DNA from 4 places in the Pseudoalteromonas sp. SWYJ118 genome. Region 3 is predicted to be linked to each of the others. Evidence: predicted binding sites of a transcription regulator. Region 3 holds the regulator's gene; each other region holds the start of a gene.
What was found. The regulator sigma-54, encoded in region 3, starts transcription at its own class of promoters, with help from an activator protein. The targets are predictions, from matches to a motif close to GTTGGCACGNNNNTNGNNT.
Positions count from the first base shown of each region.

Region 1 (7,310 bases), on a different contig from region 3:
GTCGTTGGGGTATACAGTAATTTTGCACGCGTACTACTGGTATTAAGCTGATTTAAGTTTTTATCTGTTGGATTGGTTTCATGTATCGTTGGGTTGCTAAAGGTTTCACCATTTACATATTGAGTAGATAAACGAAATGCTAGTACATCCTCAATTAAAGCCCCCGAAACAACAGCGGCTGTATCAAGGTAACTATCTTGATTTCTATACCCAACGCGTACAGCACCTTCAAAATCTTGTGTTGGTGCTTTGGTTGTCATATAAACTGCACCACCAATGCTATTACGACCATTGCTAGTTGACTGCGGTCCACGGTATACCGCGATTTGATCTATATCCCACAAACCTGTATCACCGGTTAAATCAGCTACAAATGGCTGACTTACACCATCAACAAGCGTTGATACTCTTGCTTTAGAGCCTCCACTAAATGAGTTAAAACCTGTTGCACCACCATTACCCGACACACCGCGCATATCTGGCACGGCTCCAGTAAGTACCACTACATTTGCCATTTCTGCCAAAGCTTCTGAAACCGAACCTAGTTGTCCATTTTCTAATAGTGACTTATCTACCACGGCAACCGATGTAATCGTATCTTTGAGTGACCTTTCGATTTTTTCGCCTGTTACAATAATTGTATCTATTGATTCTCGACTTGTTTCATCAGCAAATGCATTGCTTTGAGCCAATAACAAAGAGCTTGTAACCAGTAGTGAAAGTTTATTAGGCTTAAATGAAGCTACCACAGTTATTTCCTTTTATGGATAGTTGTTTTATTTTTCGAAAAAATAGCACAAACACACACTTGTTGCAATTGAGTTTAGTTATCATTTAGAATAGTAACATCGTTAATAAGTGTTTTAATTTATGTTGCAACTTACCCTTTCTCTTATTTTATTTACTGCTACATCCCTGTTTTATCTTAGTAACCGCCACCAACGACTTCTAAGCAAACCCATTAACAAAAGCTGGCGCAAGCTCGCATTTATCCTTTTTGTTATTGCCATACCATTAGCCTTATATGCTTTTTCTAATGCGGCAGCCGTATTTTTTATCATTTTAATGATAATGCTCGCTTTAATAATAATTCCGCTCGTAGGCCTGATTAAACACAAGGAAGTAAAATAATGTCATCTGCACAAAGGCAAAAAATAAAACCAACTTGGCTTGGCAAAAGTTTGGCTGGTTGTTTTTTAGGGCTAGCGCTAGCGTTTATTCTCGTTGCTTTTTTTGCATGGTACGGAGCGGGAGGCATAGATGCGCCCGACAAAGTGCAATTTAATATGTGGATGATACCCATTTTATGGTTAACTATTTTTAGCTTTACCTACCTGTTTAGTTCAGCAAAAAATGCTTGGCTGACACTTGGGGGCTTAAATATAACGCTATATAGTTTATTTATAATTTTAAGGAATTGGCTATGAGAGTAAGAGCCGATATTTTGCGTACCTACCAAGGCGTGCATACATGGACAGGAATAATTGCAGGTTTAGTACTTTTTATAGGTTTTTATGCTGGTAGTTTAACCATGTTTAAATACGAATTAGCGCAGTGGGCAAATCCCGCCAGTGCACCAGTGACTAAACCACACACTAACAATCACCAAACATTAGTTGACCAAGCAATAGCTAAGTACCCTGAGCAAATGGGTAATGGTTTTTCTCTCGATATATTAACAAATCAAGCGCCACTATCTTGGTATAGCCAAGGTAAAGAGCGCGGGATGAAGCTTGATAATCAATTACAGGTGATCTATCTAAACCAACAAAATGAGCTTGTAATACAGCAACAAAGTGAGAATAAACTTGCAGATTTAATAGATTACTTACATCGAACCGCAGGGTTTTTAGGCGAAATTGGGCACGACCAATCAGGCGTATATATACTTGGTATAGCATCTGCGCTGTACTTTTTAGCATTGGTGTCTGGCGTAATTATTTTACTACCTACGCTTGTAAAAACCTTTTTTGCGATTCGAAAAGAAAAAGGCGCCAGTCGCTTTTGGCTCGATAGTCATAATTTAGTTGGGATCGCCAGCTTGCCTTTTCATTTAATTATAGCGTTTACTGTGGTGGTATTTGCATTTCATGATCTGGTTTATGATGGTCTATCAGCATTTTATGACGATAAATCCTTTTTTCAACGACCTGCCCCAGCAGCACATAATTATCATATTGCAAACTTACCAAGCATAAATAAGCAGCTCTTAGCGGCAAAAAACTACGCCCCAGGTTATGAGCCAATTCACATTACATTTAGTCGTTTAAATACAAACAGTCCAACAGCAACATTAAAAATGAGTAATAGCAGCGCTGTCGTTCGCGGACCTGATACCGACTACTTATTTTTACACCCCTATACATTAAAAGTACTTAACTCAAGCTATCCGCAAGGAGATGATGGTGTTTGGGGTAATATAGTAGGAAGTTTCTTTTCACTTCACTTTGGTACATATGGGGGCGAATGGGGACGTTGGGGCTATTTTGTGATGGGACTACTTGGCGCATTCTTATTTTATTCTGGTAACTTATTATGGCTAGACAAGCGCTTTAAACAAGATGCAAACAAACGAAGCACACGATTTATGGCAAATTTAACAATTGGTGTGTGTTTGGGTTCAATGATTGCGGTAACGGCAACCTTATTACAAGCTAAATGGACTAACCAATATATGGGTAACGCAAATTATAGTTATCTCTATAGTTACTATTTGGTATTTTTTGCCTTTGTTGTTTATACCTTTTTTAAAGGAACTCACCACGCTAGCTATTGGGGCTTAATGGGTATTACACTTTTATCTGCTGGTATGGGGGGGTCAACACTTATACAGGCTTTATTAGCTGATGATTTTTTAAAATATTATCAAAGCGGTTTTGTTGATATTAGCGCTGCAGTATTTGCATTAATATTTTATTATTGTGCAAAAAAAGTTAGAAATAAATCAGTAAGCTATGCAGTTATACCTGCAAAATTATAAAGAAAAACTTAATGAGGCGTATTGCACGCCTCATTAAAGGTATAAATTTAGATTTAAAATATAAAAACATTAACTAACGTAGATTAGTTTACTGTGCGTTTAGGCTTTTCTCGCGTTACAAAGTAGCAAATTAGCGAGCCCACTGTTACCAGTACAACCCCTTGCCAAAACGAAGCACTCAGCGTAATAGATAAATACAGCGCCGAAATAATAGTAGAAAACACCGGTGTAAAGTACGAAAGCGTTCCCAAAAGCATTAAGTTACCGCCAATAATAGCTTGATTCCACAGCGCATAACCGCTCCCCACTACTACACCGGCTAATAATAACGTCATGCTTGAGCTGAGCGAAAACGTTAATGGCGCTTCATTACTAAAACCATATTGCGCCCACAAACTCATTGCCGTAATAGTAAAAAATAATGTAATCGCATTTTTACCATTACTCAGCTTTTGCGTTACTACGCAATAAATAGCCCATATAAACGCCGCAGCTAATGCCATTAGGTAAGTAGCAGGATTATCAGCAAAGTTAGTCACAAGCGTATCCAACGACATTTCTTGATCGCCCGTAATACACCAAGCAACGCCTAAAAAAGCAATGATCATGCTTGGGTAAACCCAGTAACTTACTTTTTTACGACCAATAATAATAGAGAGCAATATTGTTAGCGTGGGCCATAAATAATTAATAACCGCCATTTCCATTGCCTGATGACGACTATTTGCCATACCAATAGAAAGCGCCAAGCAAATTTCGTACGATACAAATAATAAAGTACCTACTACCAAGTAGCGTTTCGAAAAACCACTAAACTTGGGCACTCCCATAACCAAAATTAAAAATATCGCACTGACAGAATACATAGCCGCAGCACCACCTATGGGGCTAAACAACTCAGAAATATCTCGTAGTAATGCAACTAAGCAACTCCACAGTAATATTGCAGCGACTCCATATAGTGTATATTTATTTTTGCTTATAAAACCCATTTGCCAACCTAAAAGTACTACCCGTAAATTTGAAACTAAACTAACAGTAATTATTTAATTAAACAATTAAAGTTAATAGCTTAAACCTCTCGTCTGTTTTTAACATTCACCCTTTTTAGTAATTGACCTTTTGGTCAGTAAAGCTACAATCAATCAATACGTTAAACACGCAAACTCTATAATGACCACACAAATAAAACCAAATAAAAAAGAAGTTACACGCGAGAAAAACCAAAAACTAATTTTAGATGCCGCCGAGCAATTGTTTTCGCAATTAGGTTACGACGGAGCAAGTATGAGCATGGTTGCTAAAGAAGCGCAGGTGCCAAAAGCTAATATTTTGTATTACTTTAAAAGTAAAGATGGTCTGTACGAGTCTGTGATCGACCGCATAATAGCTAATTGGAACTTAGGGCTCGATAACGTCACAATTAACGACGATCCAGCTACCGTGCTTTATAACTATATTAAAAGCAAAGTAATACTTGCCGTAAATCAGCCAATGCAATCGCGTTTATTTGCCAGTGAAATACTGCGCGGTGCACCTTATTTACAAAACTACTTTAGAACCAATACCCGCCCTTGGGTTAAACAAAAGGTTGATGTACTTCAAGCATGGATGGACGCAGATAAAATGGATAAGGTTGACGCCTACCATTTGCTCTTTACTATTTGGTCTACCACGCAATATTACGCCGACTTTCAGGCGGAGGTTTTACTCGTAATGAACAAATTAGAGTACGACGAAACCGATGTGGCACAAATTACGCAATCAATTGCCCACATAATTTTAAAAGGTATTGGTCTTAAAATACCTGAGCAAAGTGAGACTTAACCCATGACATCCTTTACTACACCCGATTTATTTGACGATCATCGCGATAACGTGCAAGTAGCAGACAGCGGCCTTTATCACTTTGGTAAAAAAACCACGTTTTATGGCAAAGTAGTGACCGTTACCTGCCCAGAAGACAACTCTTTTGCCGCCGATATATTGCATGAAAACGGTAAAGGTAAAGTGTTAGTTATTAACGGTTTTGCGAGCAAACGCTTTGCGTTTATAGGCGATATTATGGCTGAGCGGGCCTTAAGTAATGGCTGGGAAGGCATAATAATAAATGGCTGTTGCCGAGATATAGAAATACTTGCCACGATGAATTTACCTGTAATGGCGCTAGGCTCTACCCCGCGCAGTACCTTAAAGCGCGGCTTTGGTGATAAAAACCAAGCTGTTACCATGCTTAGCACCACCATAGAACCTAACGATTGGGTTTACGCCGATATTAACGGTTTAATCATCAGTAAAACGTCCCTTATTTAGCACTTAAAACCATATAAATAAAGACCAACTTGGTGCACCTTCGCACCAAATTGGTTTGTTTTAACTCATTTTTAATCTCACTATTTTTATAGCCCACATTTATAAACCTCATACAGCCCACCAAAACCTGACCAGTTGGACAGGTTTTTAATTTATGGCATTCCTCTTGCTTAGGTTTTAAACAATATAATAAGCTAACCGATTAAAAAGCGGATCAGGCTCTGTAAAATAAAAACAAGATGTTACGCAGTGGGCTGAAAAATAATAAAAATTAATCTGTCTTTTTAATCACCCTAAATCTGGACTGCTTGGTCAGATTTTTTATAACGAGTGGTGATATGAGTACCAAAAATAATAATACGCCCGGTATTTTTTGTGACCATGGTCCTAAAGCATGGCAAACACATTACCAAGGCACACTTATTAATAAGCGCCTTGTGGTAAAAGATGTATTTGCTATTAAAGGCGAGCGTAACAGCGCTGGTAACCCACACTGGCTTAAAACAGCTAAACCGGCACAGCAAACATCCAGCGCCATAAACAAATTAATGAGTGAAGGCTGTAATTTTACAAGCTTTACCCATACTGACGAACTGGCTTATAGCTTAGAGGGTAATAATATACATTATGGCGCTGCACAAAATCCTACATTAAAAGGGCATGCTTGCGGTGGTTCGAGTATGGGGTCTGCTGCTGCAGTGGCTGCTAATTTAGCTGACATTGGCTTAGGCACCGACACTGGCGGCTCAATTAGAATACCCGCCAGCTATTGTGGTTTATTTGGTATAAGGCCAAGCCATAACATAATTGAAAAAGACGGCCTAATACCGTTGGCTCCGCCCTTTGATACCATAGGTTGGCTTACCCAAAGCGCCGAGCTATTAAGCAGCGTTGGCGATGTATTATTACCACAACAACCTATTAATGAAGTAAATACGCTGGTTATTTGCGAAGCACTATTTGAACTCGTTGAACCCTCTTTACAAGCACCACTTAAACAATTGCTTGAAAAAACCAAACCTTATTTTAATCATCATATCGATTTTAAGCTCCCCAAAAGCAGCCTGCTAAGTGAGCTTGCCGATACCTTTAGAATATTACAAGGTAGTGCGATTGCTAAAACGCACCGAGACTGGCTTGAACTCCCAGATCAGCTTTCTCATTTTGCGCCAGCAATTGCGGCTCGTTTTAAAATGGCACTGGCTTTAACCGAGCAAGAAGAACAAGAGGCATTAAAAATACAGCACGAGTGGCAAACAATCGTCGCTAAAAACCTGAATAAACACAGCTGCTTATTTTTACCAACCACCCCTACAACCGCACCAAAACTAGGCGCCGACACAAGCGCCTTACGTATGCAAATTATTACACTTTCGGCAATTGCAGGACTTAGTGGCTCAGCGCAAGTGCATTTACCGCTGGCTGATTTAGCAAATGATCATCCGTATGGTTTTTCGCTAATGATGAGCCACGGTAACGATAAAAGCCTACTTACTTGCGTACAACAATTAGCTGCACACTTTAAACAAGGCACAACGGCATGACCACACACAACATTGCATTTACCGCGTCTCATTTTTCGGCAACAGAGGCGGGTATAAATATATTAAAACAAGCCGGTACAGCCACCGAGGCTATGGTAGCCGCTGCCGCTGCTATTAGTGTTGTATATCCACATATGAACTCAATTGGTGGCGACAGCTTTTGGCTTATCGATAACCCAAACCAAAAAACGCCCACCGCTATTGACGCCTGCGGCCGCGCAGCAACTAACACAACGGCGTATAACTCGCTCACGCAAATACCAGAGCGCGGCGGATTAAGCGCACTAACTCAAGCGGGTACAATACGCGGTTGGCAAAAAGCGCTTGAGGTAGATGAACACGCAGCACTGCCACTTTCAAAAATTTTAGCGCCTGCCATTGCGCTTGCTCGCGAGGGTTTTACCGTTACAAAAAGCTTGCAAGCAGGCTGCGAAAAGCTAGCGGCGGTTGAAAATACCAATGACGCGTTTAAA
Region 1 is NZ_JADYXC010000014.1:10,992-18,301, reverse strand. It holds gene I6F48_RS13460 (TonB-dependent receptor) at 1-749, opposite strand, end outside; gene I6F48_RS13455 (PepSY-associated TM helix domain-containing protein) at 1,424-2,980, shown strand; gene yddG (aromatic amino acid DMT transporter YddG) at 3,064-3,972, opposite strand; gene I6F48_RS13445 (TetR/AcrR family transcriptional regulator) at 4,154-4,807, shown strand; gene I6F48_RS13440 (putative 4-hydroxy-4-methyl-2-oxoglutarate aldolase) at 4,811-5,293, shown strand; gene I6F48_RS13435 (amidase family protein) at 5,632-6,837, shown strand; gene I6F48_RS13430 (gamma-glutamyltransferase family protein) at 6,834-7,310, shown strand, end outside.
Region 1: the regulator sigma-54 is predicted to act here: its motif matches at 5,447-5,465, upstream of I6F48_RS13435 (amidase family protein).

Region 2 (7,310 bases), on a different contig from region 3:
TCACGAGTGTAAATAATGACATAAAAAATAACGTGGCTTTTGGGTTTAATGCATTTGTGAAAAAGCCGCGCCTAAAAGCAAGCCAAACAGGTTCCTCTTGAACGGTTTTGTTTTCAACATCTTTTGCAGCCTCGCCTTCATTACTTGCTGGAGGTTTTGCAGCTCTGAGTGCTTGTACGCCTAAATAAGCTAAATATGCACCGGCAAGATACTTAAGCGCCATAAATAAACTAGGCGATTGCGTTAAAATAAGCGCAACACCTAAAACGCAATAGGCAACGTGCAGTAAAATAGCAGCGCCAACACCGGCGCTTGTCCACAATGCATTGCGCCTTCCTTGTTGCACACTTTGCTTAAGTACTACGGCAAAGTCAGGCCCTGGGCTTGCTACTGCAAAAAAATGAGCAATAACAATCAGTAAAAATTCATCTAAGTATTCCACGCAGATCCTTGCTAGTTTGGCGAATAAGCTAATAACAGCGGGTTAGCCGAGTTATTTACCAATGCTTTAATTTCTTTTTGTGCTTTTTTAAACTGACCACGTAAATGCGGCTTTAAATGTTTTTTAGACACTTTATCGTTTTTAAAGTAACTAATCAGGGCATGCATAAATACCGTATGTGTTTCACTTAACTTAGCTTCACGGTTAGCGTATGGATTATAACAAGAGCCACAACCGCCTTTAAACTGATACACCGTGTTGCTCATCATCACACCAAATCCTAAAAAACAGGCAAGTGCATCGGCAGCTTGTGGTAAATACTCCCTACCGCCTGGCGGTAGCACCCCAACGTGATGAATAAGTATGGTGGCCAGAGTACCCGCATAACTTGCCACTAAATCTTGTGGCTGATTAATCTGATTAGGATTAAAAGAGATACTGACCTTATGGCTTGGCGGCACAATTAAATGGCTGCCTTCGCCACGTATTTCATCACTAAATTCAAAGTGCGGAAAAACTTGCGGTTGTAACTGCTGAGGTGCGACTAATTGAATAGGCCATGCATTCATACCCGCGTAATTAGTAACGCGGGTAAAAACATTACTCGCCATTTCCTCAATGCTCGATACCGAATCAGGGAAAAAAGTGGCCGTTGGCAGTATTATTTGAGTGTGCTTTGTAAAGAACTCAGCATCAAAATTTTCTACAGCCCAAATAAATGTATCAATAAGCCATTGCTGCTCTTGATCTTCCAATAAAGGTGCCGATTTAAATAAAGCTAACATAAGGTGCTCTTATAAGTTTTAGTGCTAGTTTAGTTTTTTTGTGTAAGCGCCCAATCCCACGCTTGAGTATTGTATAGCGGCACTGTTGATAGTGCATGGTGGTGGCTACCACTGGATTCTTTAGTTGAATACGATAAGTACAATAAAGTACGATTCTCAGCATCGTAAATACGGCGCACTTTTAGTGATTTAAATAATATACTTTTAGATGATTTGAATATCACCTCGCCCGACTTGCTGCGGTCTATTTTTTGTAGCTGTTGCGCTGTAATAGGACCCGTTTGACGACATGCTATAGACATATCAGACGGATCAGAAAAGTCCAAATTAGCCTCTATATGACTAATATGACAAGTAACGCCTTCAAGGATTGGATCTTGCTGCGAATTAACCACAACATCTTTAGTTGTAAATAACCCCAAACTTACCGATGCAACATCGTCAGAGCAAGCACTTAATGTAATAACTGCACCTGTAAGTAAAGCTAAACGTTTAAATTTTTGTGGTAATTTCATACTTATCCTTAATTAATATATAAGTAACTTGGCACCTACGTTACTAAGCGAAGGTTCACCTGTTTGTTTTTATACTAACATCAAAAATAAATACGACTAAATTAGTTTAAAGTAAAGATTTTAGATAGCTCAGGGTTTAGCGAACCCTGTTGTATTTGATACAATTAACTCTCGCTCATGCAGTAACTCATAATAGGAAACGCCTAAATGCCGCACATTATTATTGAACACTCAGAAGACCTCCCTGTTTTACCACAAGTACTGGTAGAAAAAATTCACACTACCGCTTTCGAAAGTAACTTATTTGAATTAGAAACCATCAAAACACGCGCTATTGCTTATCAGCAATATCAACTTGGCGCAGGAAAATCAGGGTTTATACATATCGCGGTACATATTTTAGCGGGACGCTCAATTGAGCAAAAACAAATGTTAAGCGAACTATTACTTTCATGCTTAAAAACATACTGCAGAGCATCAGACAGTTTAAGCGTAAATATTTACGATATTGAGCATGAGATATACCGTAAAAATTAGTTAACTCTTGTAGTTTTGAGCAATAGAAGTAAACACTAGCAAGTAAAAAGCCCCAATAGGGGCTTTTTTGTATTCTAAAATCAGGTGCAGCTCATTATTATTTACAAGACAGAGCATGAATAGCGTCCGATCTAACGCTGGAATTTAATAGTGCATTCGCACTCTTTCAAATTTAAGAAAGCTTAGCTTAATCTATGGATTAACTTTATTTAAATTATACTTATTATTAGGGGTAGATAAAGAATAATAAATTACACGATATTAAATTCATATAGCATTAAATAATTTGAATAGGTATTTTTTGGAAAGTGGTGGCCCCTCCCAGACTCGAACTGGGGACCTAACGATTATGAGTCGTGTGCTCTAACCAACTGAGCTAAGGGGCCAACTTTTATATAACTGCTAGGCAGTTAATTTTTGAAGCGTTCAGTCACAGAGCGACTAAAGCGGGTTGCAGTATAAAAACTTTTTAGGTGCTTGTCACTACCAAACACCTTTATTTTAACAATCAGTAAGCTAACTGCTTAAATAGTAATCTTTTAGGTGGGTATAAGCATAAAATACAAGATATTTCCCATGATATTCTCTGCATTAAATTATAACCCCCCCCTCCCACATGTAGTCTTTTATATTTAACGCTCTACTTTTTAAGTAAAGCTAACATATATGTGTAGGCATACAAGGCTGTAAAAAATATGCTTGGGGCTACTGTAAGTGCCAAATTAGGTGTCTGATTAATTACATTCACCATAATCACTAAGCTCGATTGAACACTAATCGGAATAATAGGCGCAAAAAGTACACCTGCTATTTTTTTGTTACCTAAATACGATGCGCTAGAGTTAATTGCATTATTGAAGCTTTGTCGTATTGCTACGTTTTGTGGTGTTTTAGAATGAAACATACAAATAATTGGAGTTACAAACGCAAGCGTTACATAACTAGACTTATACTTGTTGACGACCTTTTCTAAAATAAAAGTAAAAAACAGCGTTACAAATCCACTATACAAACCTTGTACTAATGCAGCTTGAAGCGTGACCGATTTAGCAATATCTGCCGAACTGTTTGCCCAGTAGGCCCAGCTAAAATAAAAAACGAATGACACAACGCCTGACAGTATAAGTCGAATATTCAATTAGCTACCTCAATATGCGTAAAAGCTTGGTGTAATGATAACACTAGAAGTGATGGTAATATTGTCACTAAATAATAGAGTAATTAATCGCGTATTGTAGATATATAAACAAACTAATATTAAAGATTTCCTAAATGGCATCAATACAGAATCAGAACACTACTGTTAGTTAGAAAGCTTAATTGAAGTAAACAATGGTTTGGCTGAGGGAATGTTGGGAGTGAGTTACAAGAAATAAATCACTTAGTTTGAGTAAATTAAAAATTAGATTTTGATAAAAAATATTTACTTTAAAAATTAATATTGTGAGCCGAACAGTACTGGGGCACTTTTATCATTAGGCCTCAGTAGTCGGCTTACACAATATATAATCTGTCATTATTTTTTCGCAATAATGTAGATTGCATGTATTAACCCTGGGAAATAACCTAGCAGTGTTAATAAAATATTTAACCAAAAGTGCATACCTAAGCCAACTTGCAAAAATACACCTAATGGCGGTAATAAAACTGAAAGTATTATACGAATAATATCCATGACTAAACTCCATTTAAATTAAGCATTAAAAAGGCGTAAAGCCCAGTGTTAGTGGGCCTTAACTATACTGTACTATTCAGCAACAATAGCTAGTTTATCAACTACGTCACGAACATCTTCAGCATTTTTAGCAATTTTAACTGCTAGTTGTTTTTCAGCTTCAGACTCTACTGAACCGTTCAGAGTTACAATACCGTTGTCGGTATCAACATCAATGTCTGTACCACCTACTTCTGAGTCAAACAGGAAGCGAGTTGTGATTACAGTGGTGATTTTAGCGTCCGTTAGGTCGTTATCATCATCGTCCATCATGTCATTGCTTTTATCTTTGGTATCCATGCTTTTAACAACAGTAAGGCTGTTATCAACATCAGATACACCATCTAGGCTAAGTACAAGTTCTTCTGCTAGCTCTTTATCAAGCTCGCTATTAACTTTACCTGTAAGTACTACTTTGCCATTTTTTACATCAGTGTTAATGTCAAAGTTGTTTAGATTAGTGTTCATAAGTAGAACTGTTTCTGCCTTACCATCAATCCAAGCATCTTTACTTTCGTTTTCCCAGCTGTTTGCTTGGGCACCCATAGCCGTAGTACCAAGAACTAGAGCTGCGATAATAGACTTGTTAAATGTTTTCATAATCTTTCTCCTTTTGATTAAAGACACTTTAACTAATGCGAGCTTTGGGCCAACTTTATTTATACTTAAATTTCAATAGGTTGAGCTTACTTTGGAGTGAGGCATTATCTATAGTTGTGTAACTATTTACAGGCTACTCGGTAAAAATTTCTCAAATAGTGAAAATAGCTAGATAATTGCATTTTTGGTTAATCTATCGTTAATATAACAAAATAAAAAACATCATTATAAATTAACCTACTGATAATTAGGGTGATTATATTTGGTGCGTGCTTTGCATACAAACATCAAGAGCAGTATCAATAGTAAATACAATAAGGAATGCCCCATGTCTGTAAAAGTTGAAGACCGCCCAATAGAGCAAGTACGCGAACAAGTAATTGACCAATTAATTTATAATTACAGTCATGGGGTTATTTCTGTTGATGCATTTGAGAGACGACTCGATAGCGCGATGGATGCACCTAATAACGACGCTCTTTTAGCCTTAGTAGAAGACTTAACACTTAATACCGATCAGCAATATAAAGCAGAAAAACAATCGCAATTTAAACCACATTATAGTGCACAGCAAAACAGTGATGATGATTTTACATTACGCAGTATTTTAGGCTCTAACGAACGAAGCGGTCAGTGGGTTGTCCCAAAAAATATATATTTAAGTAACTTTATGGGATCGGTGGTACTTGATTTTACTGATGCCATTTTTGCGCATCAAAATGTAACTATTCACGTTAACTGTATTTTTGGTAGCGATGAGATTTACGTACCAGAGCATGTAAATGTAGTGTCTAAAATGTTTTGTATTTTAAGTAGCCTTGAAAATAAATCGGTATCACTTAACAAACGCCAAGGTCCTACTATTCATATTGAAGGAAAGGCAGTTATGGGATCGGTTGAAGTAAAAATAAAGCGCACAATTAAAGAAAAATTTATGAGCTTTGCAAATGAGCTAAAAACCCAGTTTGGCACGGGTAATAATAACCGCTCACTATAATTGAGTAGCAGCACTTTAGCGTGCTGCTTAGTATTTTATTATAAATCGTTATTTCGCTCGCTTGGTATATCACTTAAATACTCTACAAACTCAACTTCAAACCCTGCAGGATCAATAAAGTAGACATTCTTTCTGAAAGGATTCTCGCTACCTTGCTTGCTTACTGTAAAACCCACTTTATTTAAGCGCATTACTACTGCGCTTAAATTATTAGTTACATAAGCAAAGTGTGCAAAACCAATTTGATGGCCCGATAAGTTTCTGTTTTCACCCTCACCATGGTCGCTTATCGCAATGTAATGCGTGTCATCTCCAAAGTGTACCCAGCGTCTTGGTTTTCCATGCCAATCGCCTCTGCCCTCACTTCTGACTGACCAATGCGGAAATACAGCTTGGTAAAATTTAAGCATACTATTTATATCACTCGCGACTAAGTTTACGTGCTCTAAATACATAATGTTGTCCTATCAATTAAGTTAGGGGCACGATAAAACCTCAAGCTAACTTTAGGTAAAGCGTTATTTAAAATTAATTCAATTTAATTAACACACAAAGGAACATAGTGACTTATTAATTGCTCATTATTATTTTTTAAAAATATAGACACTTTTCAATCTTGTATAAAAAACAAACATAAGTATTTGGGGTTTATTGTTTACTTTATGTCAAAAGTCGCTAAAATACGCCGGCTGAAATATATAAACGTTCTTTTACAACCCAAAGGTAATACCATGCATCCAATGTTAAACATTGCGGTTCGCGCTGCGCGCAACGCAGGCAAAATTTTACTTCGCGCAAGTGAAGATTTATCAAAAGTTGAAGTGCAACAAAAAGGCGCTAACGACTTAGTAACTAACATTGATAAAGAAGCCGAAGCCGTAATTCGTGACACTATTTTACAGTCTTACCCTACTCACTCTATTGTTGGTGAAGAATTAGGTGAGCATAAAGGCAAGGATGATGATTACCAATGGATTGTAGATCCTATCGATGGAACAACTAACTTCATCAAAGGTATCCCTCATTACGCGGTTTCTATCGCACTTAAAGTTAAAGGTCGTTTAGACCAAGCTGTTATTTATGATCCAATTCGTGGTGAGCTTTTCACTGCATCTCGCGGTCAAGGCACTCAGTTAAACAGCAAACGTCTACGTGTTAGCAAAACTACGGTTCTTGCAGGCACTGTACTTGCTACTGGTTTCCCTTTCAAAAACAAAAACCACATGGATGCATACACTGAAGCGTTTAAAGCATTGTTTGTACACACTGCAGACATTCGCCGTGCAGGTTGTTCTGCTTTAGATATGGCATACGTTGCAGCTGGTCGTGTTGATGGATTTTTTGAAATTGGTTTAAAACCTTGGAACTCTGCTGCAGGCGAACTTATGGTTAAAGAAGCGGGCGGTATGGTTGTAGATTTCGCTGGTGGTAATAACTATAACCACAGCGGCAATATTATCTGTGGTTCACCAAAATTGACTCAAGCAATTATTCGTGAAATTCGTCCAGTATTAACTGAGTCGTTACTTCGCTAATTGCTGCTATTAATAGCATGCTAAAAAGGAGCTCAGGCTCCTTTTTTTGTGCCTAAAAATAAGGGTTATCGAGCTTAATCTCTATCGTTTTGCCTTTTGTATAAGGTAGTGTATTTAAATCCTTTGCGAAGTATTCATTAAATAATGCGTCAAATTCACCGCTTTCCTGCATCACTATTAATCCC
Region 2 is NZ_JADYXC010000015.1:96,939-104,248, forward strand. It holds gene I6F48_RS14290 (LysE family translocator) at 1-442, opposite strand, end outside; gene I6F48_RS14295 (hypothetical protein) at 454-1,227, opposite strand; gene I6F48_RS14300 (CreA family protein) at 1,257-1,742, opposite strand; gene I6F48_RS14305 (5-carboxymethyl-2-hydroxymuconate Delta-isomerase) at 1,950-2,279, shown strand; tRNA gene I6F48_RS14310 (tRNA-Ile) at 2,589-2,665, opposite strand; gene I6F48_RS14315 (hypothetical protein) at 2,920-3,417, opposite strand; gene I6F48_RS14320 (YqaE/Pmp3 family membrane protein) at 3,796-3,954, opposite strand; gene I6F48_RS14325 (BON domain-containing protein) at 4,027-4,593, opposite strand; gene I6F48_RS14330 (LiaF domain-containing protein) at 4,922-5,590, shown strand; gene I6F48_RS14335 (VOC family protein) at 5,629-6,045, opposite strand; gene suhB (inositol-1-monophosphatase) at 6,322-7,125, shown strand; gene I6F48_RS14345 (substrate-binding periplasmic protein) at 7,178-7,310, opposite strand, start outside.
Region 2: the regulator sigma-54 is predicted to act here: its motif matches at 4,629-4,647, upstream of I6F48_RS14325 (BON domain-containing protein).

Region 3 (7,310 bases):
CCCAACGTATCAATAGAGTAGAAGGCGGCTTATTGCTAATAGCGTTTTTGGGTTACCAAGGGTATATTTTTAGTCAAGTAGGGTAAATAATGGCAACGCTAAATTTTATTGAACAAGGCCTTCGCGTTTTAGATGTTGAGCGCCAAGCACTTAGTGATATTGCACAATATGTAGATGAGAATTTTCATAACGCATGCCAATTAATGTACGACTGTGAAGGCCGTATTATTGTCATTGGTATGGGTAAATCAGGTCATATTGGCAATAAAATAGCAGCAACCCTTGCAAGCACTGGCAGTCCAGCATTTTTTGTTCACCCTGGTGAAGCAAGTCATGGTGATTTAGGTATGATCACTAAAAATGACGTGGTTATGCTTATTTCTAATTCAGGTGAGACCAGCGAAGTTTTAAATATCATTCCTGTTTTAAAACGACTTGGTGCCAAAATGATATCGATGACTGGCAATACGCAATCAACCATGGCGACCCTTGCTAATGTGCATGTGTGCATTAAAGTAGAAAAAGAAGCCTGTTCATTGGGTCTAGCTCCTACATCAAGTACCACTGCAACGCTTGCGATGGGCGATGCCATGGCAGTTGCATTATTAGAAGCTCGCGGGTTTACAGCTGATGACTTCGCGCTATCTCACCCAGGTGGTAGTTTAGGCAAGCGTTTATTACTTACTTTAAAAGATGTTATGCACAGCGGCGCAAATACACCTATTATTAGCGTTTCACAAACAGTTAAAGACGCCCTCATTGAAATGTCTGCTAAAGGTTTAGGTATGACAGCCATTGTTGATGAAAATCAGCAGCTCGTGGGATTATTTACCGATGGCGATTTGCGTCGTATTTTAGAGCAAAGAATTGATATTCATACAACACAAATAGATGTTGTTATGACTAAGTCATGCACTACGGCTACGCAAGATATTTTGGCTGCTGAAGCGCTTAATATTATGGAACACAAACGTATAAATGGCTTAATCGTCGTCAATGAGAAAAACCAACCTATTGGCGCATTAAACATGCAAGACCTATTAAAAGCAGGAGTATTATAAATGCAATTTGAAGAACTCTATCAACCGCTGAGCGATGATGCAAAAGCACGCGCTAAAAAAGTAAAACTACTTATATGCGATATTGATGGTGTATTTTCTGATGGCCGTATTTACCTTGGTAATCAAGGTGAAGAGCTAAAAGCATTTAATACAAAAGATGGTTTTGGCATTAAAGCGCTTATAAACAGTGGCTTTGAAGTGGCTGTAATTACTGGTCGTCATTCACAAATAGTGCAACAACGTATGAGCAGCTTAACCGTACAGCATATTTATCAAGGCCAAGAAAATAAGCTCATTGCCTATCAAGAGCTAAAAGACAAACTCAACCTTAGCGATGAACAAATTGCTTATATCGGTGATGATGGTCCTGACATGCCCGTTATGGAATTAGTCGGCTTTGCTGTTGCAGTAAATGATGCCCATCCACTTATTAAACGTTTATCACACTATGTAACGCAAATGCCTGGCGGCTTTGGTGCAGTAAGAGAGCTCACCGACTTACTTATGCTTGAAAATGGTAAAGCATTGACTACACAAGGCACTAGTTCATGAATGCAGCGCGCATAATATTAAGCGTTTTATTCATTAGCTGTATGGTTTGGCTTTGGTACCCTTATTTTACACAAACAAATATTGTGCCTCAGACTGAGCCTGAAGTTATTGCCAAGCCTGATTACATAGCCATAGAACTCAAACAAACAGCCTATGACGAACAAGGTAAAATTAGCCACAAAGTCACTGCGGCTAAAATGGAGCTATATCAACAATTAGGTTTTACGTTTTTTGAAAAACCTATTTTTACTTTATATAACGAAAAGCAAACGTGGCAAATAAATGCAGACGAAGCAACATTATACGAAGACAAACAATTAATTTTAGAAGGCAATGTGGTTGCCAAAAACTTAACCGATAACGCCATGATAGACAAAATCAATGCTGATAATATTCAGGTAGATATAAAGCTATTAACAATGCGTTCGGAGCAACCCGTTATCATCACTGGACCCAATTTAAAAATCACTGGTAAAGGCCTAGAAGCCGACTTAAAAACCGAAGTGATAAAACTAATTAACCATACGCGAACCATATATTATGACCAATAAAATATTAAAATCACTTATTATTCCTACACTTATACTAGCGTTTAATAGTAGTGCTGCAGAGCAAAACACGCAACCGGCTGCAAATCAAATTTCAATAAGCGCCGATAAGCAAGAAGGTCAATTAAAAGCTAATGTCGGGATTTTTGAGAAAAACGTTGAAATTATTCACGGTAACCGCCGTATCACAGCCGACCGCTTAGAAGTACATAAACGCGATGAACTTGGCGATAATAAACAATTATTAATTGCTACAGGTAGCCCTGCGCACTTTGAAGAAAAGCAATCAGATGGCACGACTATGAGCGCCAGTGCTGACGAAGTACGTTATGATGTATCTAAGCGTTTTTTAACGCTTGTTGGTAATGCACAAGTATCGCAAGCGGGACAAAAAATAAATGCTAAAAGCATTACCTACGATATAGAGCAGCAGCTAATCAGTGCCGAAAAAGATGAAAACTCAACTGACCGCGTTCACACAATTTTAGTACCAATCGAGACTAAAAAAAGTAAAAAAAGCGACAAAGGTCAACCATGAGCACATTAAAAGCAGAGCTATTAGCAAAGAGCTATAAAGGCCGTGAAGTTGTAAAAAACGTCGGCCTTGAAGTCAAAGCTGGCAGTATTGTTGGCTTACTTGGCCCTAACGGCGCAGGTAAAACTACCACGTTTTATATGATAGTAGGACTTGTACCTAGCGACAAAGGTAAAATATCGATAGACGATAACGATATTACTCTTTTACCTATGCATAGTCGTGCTAGATTAGGCATTGGCTACTTACCGCAAGAGTCTTCAATATTCAGAAAGCTGACTGTTTATCAAAACTTAATGGCCATTTTAGAAACGCGCAAAGAGTTAAATAAACAAGCTAGAGAAGACACTCTCGATAAATTATTAGATGAATTTAGCATACAACACATTCGTGATAGCCAAGGTATGGCATTGTCGGGTGGCGAACGTCGTCGTGTTGAAATAGCACGTGCGCTGGCAGCAGATCCTAAATTTATATTACTGGATGAACCATTTGCAGGTGTTGACCCGATTTCGGTATTAGACATAAAGAAAATAATAGAACATCTTAAAAATCGTGGGATTGGTGTATTAATTACCGATCATAACGTAAGAGAAACCCTTGATGTTTGTGAAAAAGCCTACATTGTTTCTCATGGGGAGCTGATTGCATCAGGTACTCCAGAACACGTATTAAATGATAAAACAGTACGCGATGTTTACTTAGGCGAGCAATTTAGGCTGTAACATTTACGCCATGTCTTTAAGCATCTGCTAGTATTAATTATAACAACATAAAAGGATTGTTAGAGATACATGAGGCAATCACTACAGCTGCGCATGGGCCAGCAACTTACAATGACTCCACAGCTGCAACAAGCTATTCGTTTGTTGCAACTCAGTACATTGGATCTCCAGCAAGAAATACAAGAAGCTCTCGACAGCAACCCGCTATTAGAGGTTGAAGAAGCAGACTATTCAGAAGACGCTGCAGGTAAAAACGAGCAAAAAGCAGATACAGATGACATAACTGTTAGCGCATCTGCCGATGATGCTCCAAGCGAATACGAACAAGATAGTGGTGAAGCACTTGCAAAAGACACGCTAAGTGACGACATGGCTATGGATGTTAGTTGGGATGAGTACATGAGTGCCGCCCCAGCAGCATCATCGGGTCCGATGCCTGAAGACGAATCAATATACCAAGGCGCCTCTACTGAAACGCTCCATGAGTATTTAATGTGGCAGTTACAACTAACGCCATTTAGCCCTACAGACGAAGCTATTGCTATTGCTATTGTAGAAGCCGTCGATGATTCAGGTATTTTAACACTAAGCTGCGAAGAGATTTTAGAAAGCTTTAATCAAGAAAACGAAGATGATAACGAAGTCGAACTTGATGAAATTGAAGCTGTATTAAAACGCATCCAACTGTTTGATCCTGTTGGTATTGCTGCACGTAGTTTACAAGAGTGTTTGTGTATTCAGCTTAACCAGTTTGATAAAGAAACACCTTACATTAATGAAACAAAAATGATTTTAACCGAGCATATTGATTTATTAGCTGCTCGTGACTATCGTACATTAATGAAGAAAACTAAGCTCAAAGAAGAAGAGCTTAAGGAAGTAATGACATTAATACATACTCTTAGCCCTAAACCTGCAGATACTATTGTAAGAGAAGAATCTGAGTATGTTATTCCTGATGTGTCAGTTAAAAAAATTAAAGGCCGCTGGGTTGTTGAGTTAAACCCAGACAGCATGCCTAAAATTCGTGTTAATAGCCAATACGCGGCAATGTCTCGCACTGTAAAATCCAGTGGTGACAGCCAGTTTATTCGCTCGCATTTACAAGAAGCTAAATGGTTTATTAAAAGCTTAGAAAGTAGAAACGACACGCTATTAAAAGTGACAAATTGTATTGTTAAGCAACAACAAGGCTTTTTTGAACACGGTCCTGAAGCCATGAAACCAATGGTTTTAAATGATGTTGCTGAAATGGTAGAAATGCACGAATCAACAATTTCGCGCGTAACAACCCAAAAGTATATGCACACACCCCGTGGTATATTTGAGCTTAAATATTTTTTCTCAAGCCATGTAAGCACCGAAAACGGTGGTGAATGTTCATCTACAGCAATCCGTGCGCTTATCCGAAAATTAATCGCAGCAGAAAACTCAGCAAAACCATTGAGTGATAGCAAAATAGCGGATATATTGGCTGAGCAAGGAATTAAAGTAGCGAGACGTACAATCGCAAAATACCGCGAATCTCTGGCTATTCCACCGTCAAATCAGCGTAAAAGTTTGATTTAAGACGCAAAAAAAAGAGGGTAATGCTTATGCAACTAAACTTAACTGGTCGTCACGTAGAATTAACCGATTCACTAAGAGACTATATTAATACCAAATTTGCGAAGCTAGAAAGACACTCTGATCATATTAATAATGTTCATGTCATTCTCGATGTAGAAAAATTAAATCAAAAAGCAGAAGCCACCATACACGTAAGCGGTGCTGAGCTATTTGCCTCTACAGAACATCAAGATATGTATGCCGCCATTGACTCGTTGATCGACAAGCTCGATCGACAAGTAATTAAACACAAAGAGAAGCTTGCTCGACACTAATATGATGAAATTAAGCTCACTTATATGCCAGGACTGCAGCAAAGCTGCGGTCCTTTTTAATAGCAAAAAAAGAATTTTAGAGTTCATTAGCGAACTTGCTCACGACAAACTTCCGTATTTACCGCAACAAGATATTCTTAATGCTTTAATGAGCAGAGAAAAATTGGGTAGTACAGGTATAGGGCGTGGCATTGCCATTCCTCATGGAAGAATGAGCGGTGCAGAAGAGCCTTTGGCTTTAGTACTCGTTAGCGAAACTCCAATAAATTTTGATGCGATCGATAATCGCCCTGTTGATATTTTCGTCGCACTCATCGTACCAGATGGCGATAACCAGCAGCACTTAAAGACTCTAGCAACCATTGCTGATAAACTAAACAACAAAGATTTTTGTAAACAGTTACGCAGTGCAAAATCAGATACTGAGCTTTACCAAGTTATTGTCAATCAATCATAGTTTTATAAAGGGTGTTAAATGGAGTTAATTATCATAAGCGGCCGTTCTGGTTCTGGAAAGTCGGTTGCTTTACGCGTTGTAGAAGATTTAGGTTATTATTGCGTAGATAATATTCCAGTTAACTTGCTTCCTTCATTAGTTCGCAGTGTGTCTGATAGCTATGATAAAATTGCTGTTAGCATTGATGTGCGTAACATCCCTAAACAACAAGATGAATTTAACGATATTCTTGAATACTTGCCTGGCTTTGCAAAACCTACGTTATTTTATTTAGATAGCGACGATCAAACATTGATCAAACGTTTTTCTGAAACTCGTAGATTACACCCACTATCAATTGACTCGTTGCCTCTTGATTTAGCCATCAAAAAAGAAAAAGAATTACTTGATGTATTAATCACCCGCGCCGACTTTATGATAGATACAACTGATTTAAGCGTTCATCAACTTGCTGAATCTATTCGTGAAAAGATTTTAGGTAAAAAAGATAAGCAACTGATTGTCACGTTTGAATCGTTTGGTTTTAAATACGGTATACCAAAAGAAGCAGATTACGTATTTGATGCACGCTTTTTACCCAATCCACATTGGGAACCTGAATTAAAACCTTTAAATGGGTTAGATCAACCTGTTAAAGATTATTTGGCCAATCACAGCATAGTGCAAAAATTCACATGGCAAATTCAAACATTTGTACAAACGTGGTTACCGCACTTAGAGCGAAATAACCGCAGTTATTTAACCATTGCCATTGGGTGTACAGGCGGGCAACACCGCTCTGTATATTTAGCGCAAACTATCGGTGAAAGTTTTGCAATGACACATCCCAATGTGAAAATTCGCCATCGCGAACAAGAAAAATAATATAGCTGAATAATCACCTGTTCAGCTTAAGTAGAGTAAGTTATGCATTGTGAAGACACTTTTTTAATAAAAAACAAATTAGGATTGCACGCCAGAGCAGCCACCGTGCTTGCCCAATTGGCAGTGCAGTTTGATGCGACAATTACATTATTTCAAGATGACAAAGAAGCCGCAGGCGATAGCGTACTTGCACTAATGTTACTTGAAAGTAGCCAAGGCAAAGAAGTAAAAGTTGTATGCAAAGGCCCCGATTCTGAGCAAGCTTTACATGCTGTTGGAGAATTAATAGCACAACGTTTTAATGAACAAGAATAAACAGTTATAAAAATAATGCTCGCATTACTAATGCCCCAACTAAAACAGATATATAAAATAAATACGGTTAGTGACGCCAGTTAACTCACCTCTCCCCATAAAATAATATAAAAATTTATAAAGGACGCCAATGCCTGAAGCTTTTGAACAAGATTACCCACTACAGCAACTAAAACAGGTGACTAAGTCACTCAATAGTGGTCAATTTGTTCAAGTTAGGCGCATGCTCGCAAAAACAGCTCCTTGTGATACCGCATTATTATTAGAATCATCACCGCATAAAATTCGCCGACTCCTTTGGCAGTTGGTTGATCCTGATGTGCAAGGCGATGTTCTTGAAGAACTATCAGAAGATGTTCGTTTAGGCATT
Region 3 is NZ_JADYXC010000001.1:103,178-110,487, reverse strand. It holds gene I6F48_RS00580 (calcium/sodium antiporter) at 1-86, shown strand, start outside; gene I6F48_RS00575 (KpsF/GutQ family sugar-phosphate isomerase) at 90-1,061, shown strand; gene kdsC (3-deoxy-manno-octulosonate-8-phosphatase KdsC) at 1,062-1,613, shown strand; gene lptC (LPS export ABC transporter periplasmic protein LptC) at 1,610-2,164, shown strand; gene lptA (lipopolysaccharide transport periplasmic protein LptA) at 2,154-2,699, shown strand; gene lptB (LPS export ABC transporter ATP-binding protein) at 2,696-3,421, shown strand; gene I6F48_RS00550 (RNA polymerase factor sigma-54) at 3,491-4,990, shown strand; gene hpf (ribosome hibernation promoting factor) at 5,017-5,304, shown strand; gene ptsN (PTS IIA-like nitrogen regulatory protein PtsN) at 5,309-5,761, shown strand; gene rapZ (RNase adapter RapZ) at 5,780-6,625, shown strand; gene I6F48_RS00530 (HPr family phosphocarrier protein) at 6,668-6,940, shown strand; gene mgtE (magnesium transporter) at 7,071-7,310, shown strand, end outside.

Region 4 (7,310 bases), 350 kb from region 3:
TTAGGTGCGGGTGCTAAAGTTGTAGCTAACCAAAAAGAGTTTACGCAAGGCAACATGTTGACCACCGAAAATTCACTAGATTGGATGATTTCTGGTGAAGGTTTTTTTGAAGTACTGCAACCAGATGGCAATATTGCTTACTCGCGCAATGGTCAGTTTACTACCGATGGCGATGGACGAATTGTAACATCGGGCGCAGGTTACGTTATTCAGCCAGAAATGAATGTACCTGATGACGCGCAATCAATTACGGTTTCGCAAGACGGCGAAGTATCTGTACGTGTTGCAGGCCAAGCCGATAACGTGGTCATTGGTCAGCTTACTATTAGTGATTTTATTAATCCGTCGGGCCTTGAGCCAATTGGTCAAAACCTTTATACCGAAACCGCTGTAAGTGGTGCGCCGGTACAAGGTAATCCTGGTGTTGAAGGGTTAGGTAGCATTATTCAAGGCTCACTCGAAACTTCAAACGTAAATGTAACTGAAGAGCTCGTAAACCTAATTGAAACTCAGCGTATTTACGAAATGAACTCAAAAGTAATTTCGGCCGTTGACGAAATGATGAGTTATATCAATCAACAGCTTTAATAGAGTAGGGGGAATTATGCGTAATATTATTTTATTTACAGCGGGCACATTATTTTTAAGTGGCTGTATGTCTACGCAAAATAGTGAAGTAGTGCAGGACGACCCTTACTACGCACCTATGTACCCCGAGCCTATTTTAGAGCCGCTGGTAGCCACAGGTTCATTGTTTAATACTCATACATCAAACGACTTATATTCTGATAAAAAAGCGCTACGTACTGGCGATATAATTACGGTTAAATTGCAAGAGTCTACTCAAGCAACAAAAGCCGCTAAAACAGAAACAGACAAAGAAACCGACGCAAGCTTAGACCCAGTGATTGGCTTAGGTGGTCTACCTGTAAATATAGGTGGCGATAGTATTCAGTTTGGCATTGGTAGCGATTCGTCGTTTACGGGCGATTCAAAATCAAACCAATCAAACAGCTTAGTGGGCGATATTTCGGTTAATGTAATGCGCGTTTTACCTAATGGTAACTTAGTTATTCGCGGCGAAAAATGGCTAACGCTTAATACCGGTGAAGAGTTTATTCGTTTAGAAGGGCTAGTACGCCCTCAAGACGTAAGCGCCGATAATACGGTTGAATCAAACCGCATTGCTAATGCACGTATTCAATACTCAGGTAAAGGGCAAACGCAAGAAGCGCAAAGTCCTGGTTGGCTTACACGTTTCTTTAGCAGTTCGCTGTTTCCATTTTAGAGGGTAACAACATGAATAGCCTTAAAGCTTTATGTTTAGTTGTGTTATTAGGTTGGCAGTTTACTGCCAGTGCTGAGCGCATAAAAGATGTGTCTATGGTTGAAGGCGTACGCTCTAACCAATTAGTTGGTTATGGCTTAGTGGTTGGTTTACCAGGCACTGGCGAGCAAAACTCATACACACAACAAAGTTTTAGAGGCATGTTGAACAGCTTTGGTATTACGCTGCCTTCAACTCAAAGTCCTAAAATTAAAAATGTTGCCGCTGTTGCTGTGCATGCAGAGTTACCCGCATTTAGAAAGCCCGGGCAAACAATAGATATTACGGTTTCTTCTATTGGTAGTGCAGGCAGTTTACGTGGCGGTACTTTACTACAAACTTTTTTAAAGGGTGTAGACGGTAACGTGTACGCTATTGCACAAGGTAGCTTAATTGTCGGTGGCTTAGGTGCACAAGGCCTTGATGGTAGTAAGGTTGTAATTAACACCCCTACAGTTGGTCGTATACCAAATGGCGCAACAGTTGAACGCACTGTAGAAAGCCCATTTATGCAAGGCGATTACATTACCTTCAACCTAAACCGCCCAGACTTTACAACGGCAAAACGCCTAGAAAAAACAATTAATGACTTAGTTGGCCCAAATAGCGCACAAGCAATTGATTCTGTTTCTATTCGTGTTATAGCACCACGCGATGCATCTCAGCGTGTATCGTATTTATCAACACTCGAAAACTTAGAATTTAAGCCCGCTGACATGGCCGCTAAAATTATAGTTAACTCGCGCACCGGTACAATTGTCATTGGCAAAAACGTTAAGCTTCAGCCTGCGGCTATAACTCATGGTGGCTTAACAGTAACAATTGCAGAGCAACAAAATGTGTCACAACCAAACCCGCTAGCAAACGGTGATACAGTTGTTACACAGCAAAGTATTATTGATGTAAATCAAGACGACTCGCGCGCCTTTGTATTTAATCCAGGTGTAAGCCTTGACGATTTAGTTCGCGCAATTAACGAAGTAGGCGCAGCGCCTGGTGACTTAATGGCTATTTTAGAAGCACTAAAAGAAGCCGGCGCAATTAACGGACAGTTAGTTGTTATATAAATAACCCAAGCCAATAAATAACGTATTACTTAAGCCCTAGATATAGGGCTTTTTATTTACAGCAACTTAAGTTTATTATTTTTATCTTCCTCGTTTTATCGGTAGTGGCTCAATTTTTGCATTTTTAACTGCATTATTCATTTTGTGTCAAAAAGCCGATGGAAACTAATCACCTCGATAAACAAAACTTTTTTGATTTAGGCAACTTAGATTTACTTCGTAAAGAAGCCTTAACGAGTGGCGATGCATCAACTGATGCCTCTAAAGCTGCGCTCAAAAAAGCGGCCGCACAATTTGAAGCTATTTTTACGCAAATGTTGCTCAAAGGAATGCGCAAAGCTAACGAAGCATTTGAAGATAAAGACAGTCCATTTAATTCAAGTGGCGTAAAGTTTTTTGAAGAAATGCACGATCAGCAACTTTCTACAGAGCTTTCATCAAATGGCTCGTTAGGCCTTGCCGATTTAATTGTTCAGCAGTTATCGCCTGAGTCTAAAAACTTTATGCCAGGCTCGGTGCTTAGAACAACCAACGATATTTTCAGCGATACGCAAGTCGGATCAGCTCTTCCTCATGAGCAAAAAAATAAGCAACCCGATCTTATCGTTAAGAGTACTAAAGCCGATATTGCTGAGCCTAAGGTTAATACTGCAGAGTCTAAAACCGATAGCCCAACATTTAAAAATGCAGAAGAGTTTGTAAGTTCAGTATGGGAACACGCTAAAACTGCAGCGCAAAAAATTGGTTTAAACCCAGCGGTAATGGTCGCACAAGCGGCACTTGAAACCGGTTGGGGTAAACACATTATTAATAAAAGTGACGGTGGCAGCTCAAATAACTTATTTAATATTAAGTCAGATAAAAGCTGGGAAGGTGACAAAGCAAGTAAAGTAACGCTTGAGTTTGAACAAGGCACACCCGTTAAAAAACAAGCCAGCTTTAGAGCCTACGATTCAATTAAAGATAGCGTGAACGACTTCGTTGATTTTTTAACGCAAAACCCACGCTACAAAGAAGCATTACAAAATACAGCAAAACCAAATGACTTTTTAGATTCATTACAAAAAGCAGGTTATGCAACCGATCCAAATTATGCCAGCAAAATAAAAAAAGTACTCAATAGCAGTCAGCTAAAAGACATTGCGGCAAACGTGATCCGCCAAGGAGTAGAGTAACATGTCGTTTAATTTATTAAACATTGCCAGTTCTGGGGTTAGAGCAAGCTCGGAGCTATTGCAAACGACAAGTAAAAATATCGCCAATGTAAATACCGTAGGCTACGTACGTGAGCGTACTGAATTTACCACTATGGTTGATAACCAAGTAGGGCGAGGCGAAACATACCGATTACTAAACGAGTTTGCTCAGTCACAGCTAAATCGTGACACCTCTAATAAATCGTTTTTCGATCAGTTTATTACTGAGGCTAATCGAGTTGATACTATTTTTTCTGAAGAGTCGAACAACCTTTCGACCGGAATTAACTCTTTATTTAATAACGTGCAAGAAGCGCTTAATCAGCCGTCATCTACCGTTGCCCGCTCATTAGTAATGACAGATGCGCAAAGCTTAATTGATCAAATGGATAGACTTTCGGGCATCGTGCTTGATCAAAAAAGTGTAGTGAACGAGCAGCTCGAAATATTTTCAGATGAAGCAAACTCACTAATTCAAAGTATTAGCACGCTAAATCAAAATATTGCAGCAGTTAATGGCACTAATAACGCCGCAGATGCGAGCTCTACCTATAACGAACGCGATAAAGCAATACGCGACTTATCAGAGCTAATAGACATAGAAACGCTTGATGGTCCAAATGGCGAAAAACTCGTTTTTATGGGCACAGGCGAAGCGGTGGTTATGCAAAATGGCGCATTTAACTTATTTTCGATGACAGGCGACCCCGATCCTAATTTTAAAGAATTCACGCTTGACGTTAATGGTGGCAAAGCAGTGCCGCTTGAAGTTGATGTAAGTAAGCTTAAAGGAAAAATTGGCGGCTTACTTGCTTTTAGAGATGACATATTAGTCCCTGCGCAAAACCAAATTGGTCAAATGGGCTTAGCGATAGCTGATGCATTTAACGAACAAAACAAATTGGGTATGGATGCAACAGGTCAGCTAGGGGGTAATATTTTTAATATTCCTACCGTTGGCGCTTATGCGTATCAAGCTAACACAGGTACTGCCGGTATGACTGCAACGGTAGAGCCAGGTAAGGGCAGTGAACTCCCTGCCAGTGACTTTATTATTACCTATACAGGCAATGCTAATGAAGTAAGTATTCAGCCTATAGATAACAAAGGCGATCCGTTAGGGCAGCCTTCACTTGCTGATATATCGACAGGTGTTATTGATTCATCGACTATTACTACCGGAGAATCATTTGGCCTTCAAGTAAATGTGTCTGGGGCAGGTGTTGAGGGTGATCAATTTCAAATAAAGCTTAATTCAGATGCTGCTTCAAGCATTACACTTGCAACAGGGCGCGCAGAAGATTTAGCACTAGCATCGCCTATTCGTACTGCTAATGATTTAAATAATATAGGTACCGCTACTATTTCAGCGGGAGAAGTAACAAGTGTTACCTCCGGTGGATTTACTTCAACACCAAGCTTAACAAACGGTGAAATAACGCTTGTTAAAACAGGTAATGCTAATGAATATCAAATTACTGATAATAGCGGAACGAGTACTTTTACTATTACGCCTCCTGCAAAAGGAATGTTATCGCAAGCGGGTGCTCCATTTGATACCTACGGATTCGATTTTGATATAGAAGGCACACCTGCAACAGGCGACACCTTTACACTTGAGTTTAACGAAGGCGGCTTTGATGATAACCGAAATGGTTTAAAATTAGCTGATTTACAAAATGGTGAATTAGTCCGTCTAAACGTAGAAACAACAGCAACGGCCGACAACCATAAAACGTTCAACCAAGCTTATTCAGGATTAGTGAGTGATATAGGTGTTATAACTGGCCAAGCAATCACAAGTGGGGCTGCATTTGACGCTCTAGCACAGCAATCTGAGGCATGGTATGAATCACTATCTGGAGTAAACCTTGATGAAGAGGCCGCAAATTTACTGCGTTTTCAACAATCATATTCAGCATCAGCACAAGTTTTAGCAGCAGCTCAAGAAATTTTTGACACCTTATTAAATGCGGCGAGGTAATTATGCGTTTATCAAATAATTTAATGTACCAAAACAACATAAATAAAATACTCGACAACCAACAAGGTGTTGCAAATGCTCAAGAGCGAGTAACTACAGGTGAAAAGTATTTAACTACCTCAGAAGCGCCAGCTGCTATTTCGCAAGGAATGCTATATTCAAATAAAATACAAACAAACGAGCAATATACAAAAAATATTGCTCAGCTAAGTGGACGCCTCGAAACAGAGGAAACCATATTGCAAAGTATAAATACCAATATTCAACAAGCGCAAGAACTCACTATTCAAGCTGGTAATGGTGCGTACACTAAAGACGATTTAAAATCGATTGCATCAGAACTTAGCGGCATTCAACAAACGTTAGCTAACTTAATGAACACCCGATCAGAAGACGGAAAATTCATATTTTCAGGATACCAAGACAGTACGCAGCCATATCAGTTTGATTCTGCAGCGGGTGAGTACACCTATAATGGCGACCAAGGCCAGCACCAAATAACTATAGCTGAAGGTGTATCGATTAAAGCGAGTGATAACGGTTTTGATACGTTTGAAAAAACTAACGCGCGATTAAATGTAGAATCTAACACGGCAAGTGTTTCAGGCTCTATTACAGCGGCAAGTGTATATGTTGACGGCCAAGCTGAGTTTGATAAATTTCATCAAGCAAATTACAACGCAGACCCAACAGCTTCAGCAACAGCAAATACTTATAGTGTATTAGTAAGCCCAGGTGCTACAGCAACTGATCCACAAACCTACGAAATATACCGAGACGGCGCAGCACTAACCCCCGCAGTAACGGGTGAGGTTACAGATGAGCCAATCGATTTTGCAGGTATGAAGATTGAATTTGAAGGTTCAGCACCTGGGCAGCTTGATTTTAGCCTTGAAAAGCCAGGCAAAGAAAACGTACTCAATACATTACAATCACTTATTACAGGTTTAAATGATGGCACACTTGAAGGTGATGATTTTCAAGAAGTGTTAGCCGATGGCTTAGTGCAATTACAAAATGCCAGTGAACAAGTTGTGTTTACCCAAGCAAGTTTAGGTGGGCGTATGAACGCAGTTGATAGCGTTAGCGACTCTAACCTTGCACAAGATATTCAAAACAAAAGTAACCTTTCTGATTTAGTCGAAGTAGACATGGCAGAAGCTATTAGCGAACTAACCAAACAAGAAACGGCACTGCAAGCATCGCAAGCAACTTTTGGCCGTTTAACTAACCTCTCGTTATTCGATTACTTATAAGCAAGTTATAAGCAGATTATAAGCAGAAATACCTTGCCGCTTTACCTACTTTAAAGCGGCAATAACTATCTACAAAATTGCGGCAAAAAAATGTCACTCCCACCGAAACAACTTCACTCTTTATTTACAATTTAACAAGCTGTATATTTGCCATTAAAAACAATGAGTTATAAATAAATTAAAGTTGGCACAGTAAATGCTTTTCTTATTATAAGAAATTATCGAACAGTGGTTCCTGTTAAATCGTGTTGAACCACACTCTGTTTAAACCTAGGAGATGGTAAAATGGCATTAACAGTAAATACTAATGTGTCGTCACTAAACGCACAACGTAACTTAACTAAATCAGGTGAAGGCTTAGCAACTTCGATGGAGCGTTTATCATCAGGTATGCGTATCAATAGCGCAAAAGATGATGCCGCAGGTCTACAAATTTCAAACAGATTAACATCGCAAATAAATGGCCTAGCAGTTGCTCAA
Region 4 is NZ_JADYXC010000001.1:449,826-457,135, forward strand. It holds gene flgG (flagellar basal-body rod protein FlgG) at 1-588, shown strand, start outside; gene flgH (flagellar basal body L-ring protein FlgH) at 605-1,288, shown strand; gene I6F48_RS02095 (flagellar basal body P-ring protein FlgI) at 1,300-2,394, shown strand; gene flgJ (flagellar assembly peptidoglycan hydrolase FlgJ) at 2,553-3,569, shown strand; gene flgK (flagellar hook-associated protein FlgK) at 3,571-5,574, shown strand; gene flgL (flagellar hook-associated protein FlgL) at 5,577-6,830, shown strand; gene I6F48_RS02115 (flagellin) at 7,116-7,310, shown strand, end outside.
Region 4: the regulator sigma-54 is predicted to act here: its motif matches at 2,498-2,516, upstream of flgJ (flagellar assembly peptidoglycan hydrolase FlgJ).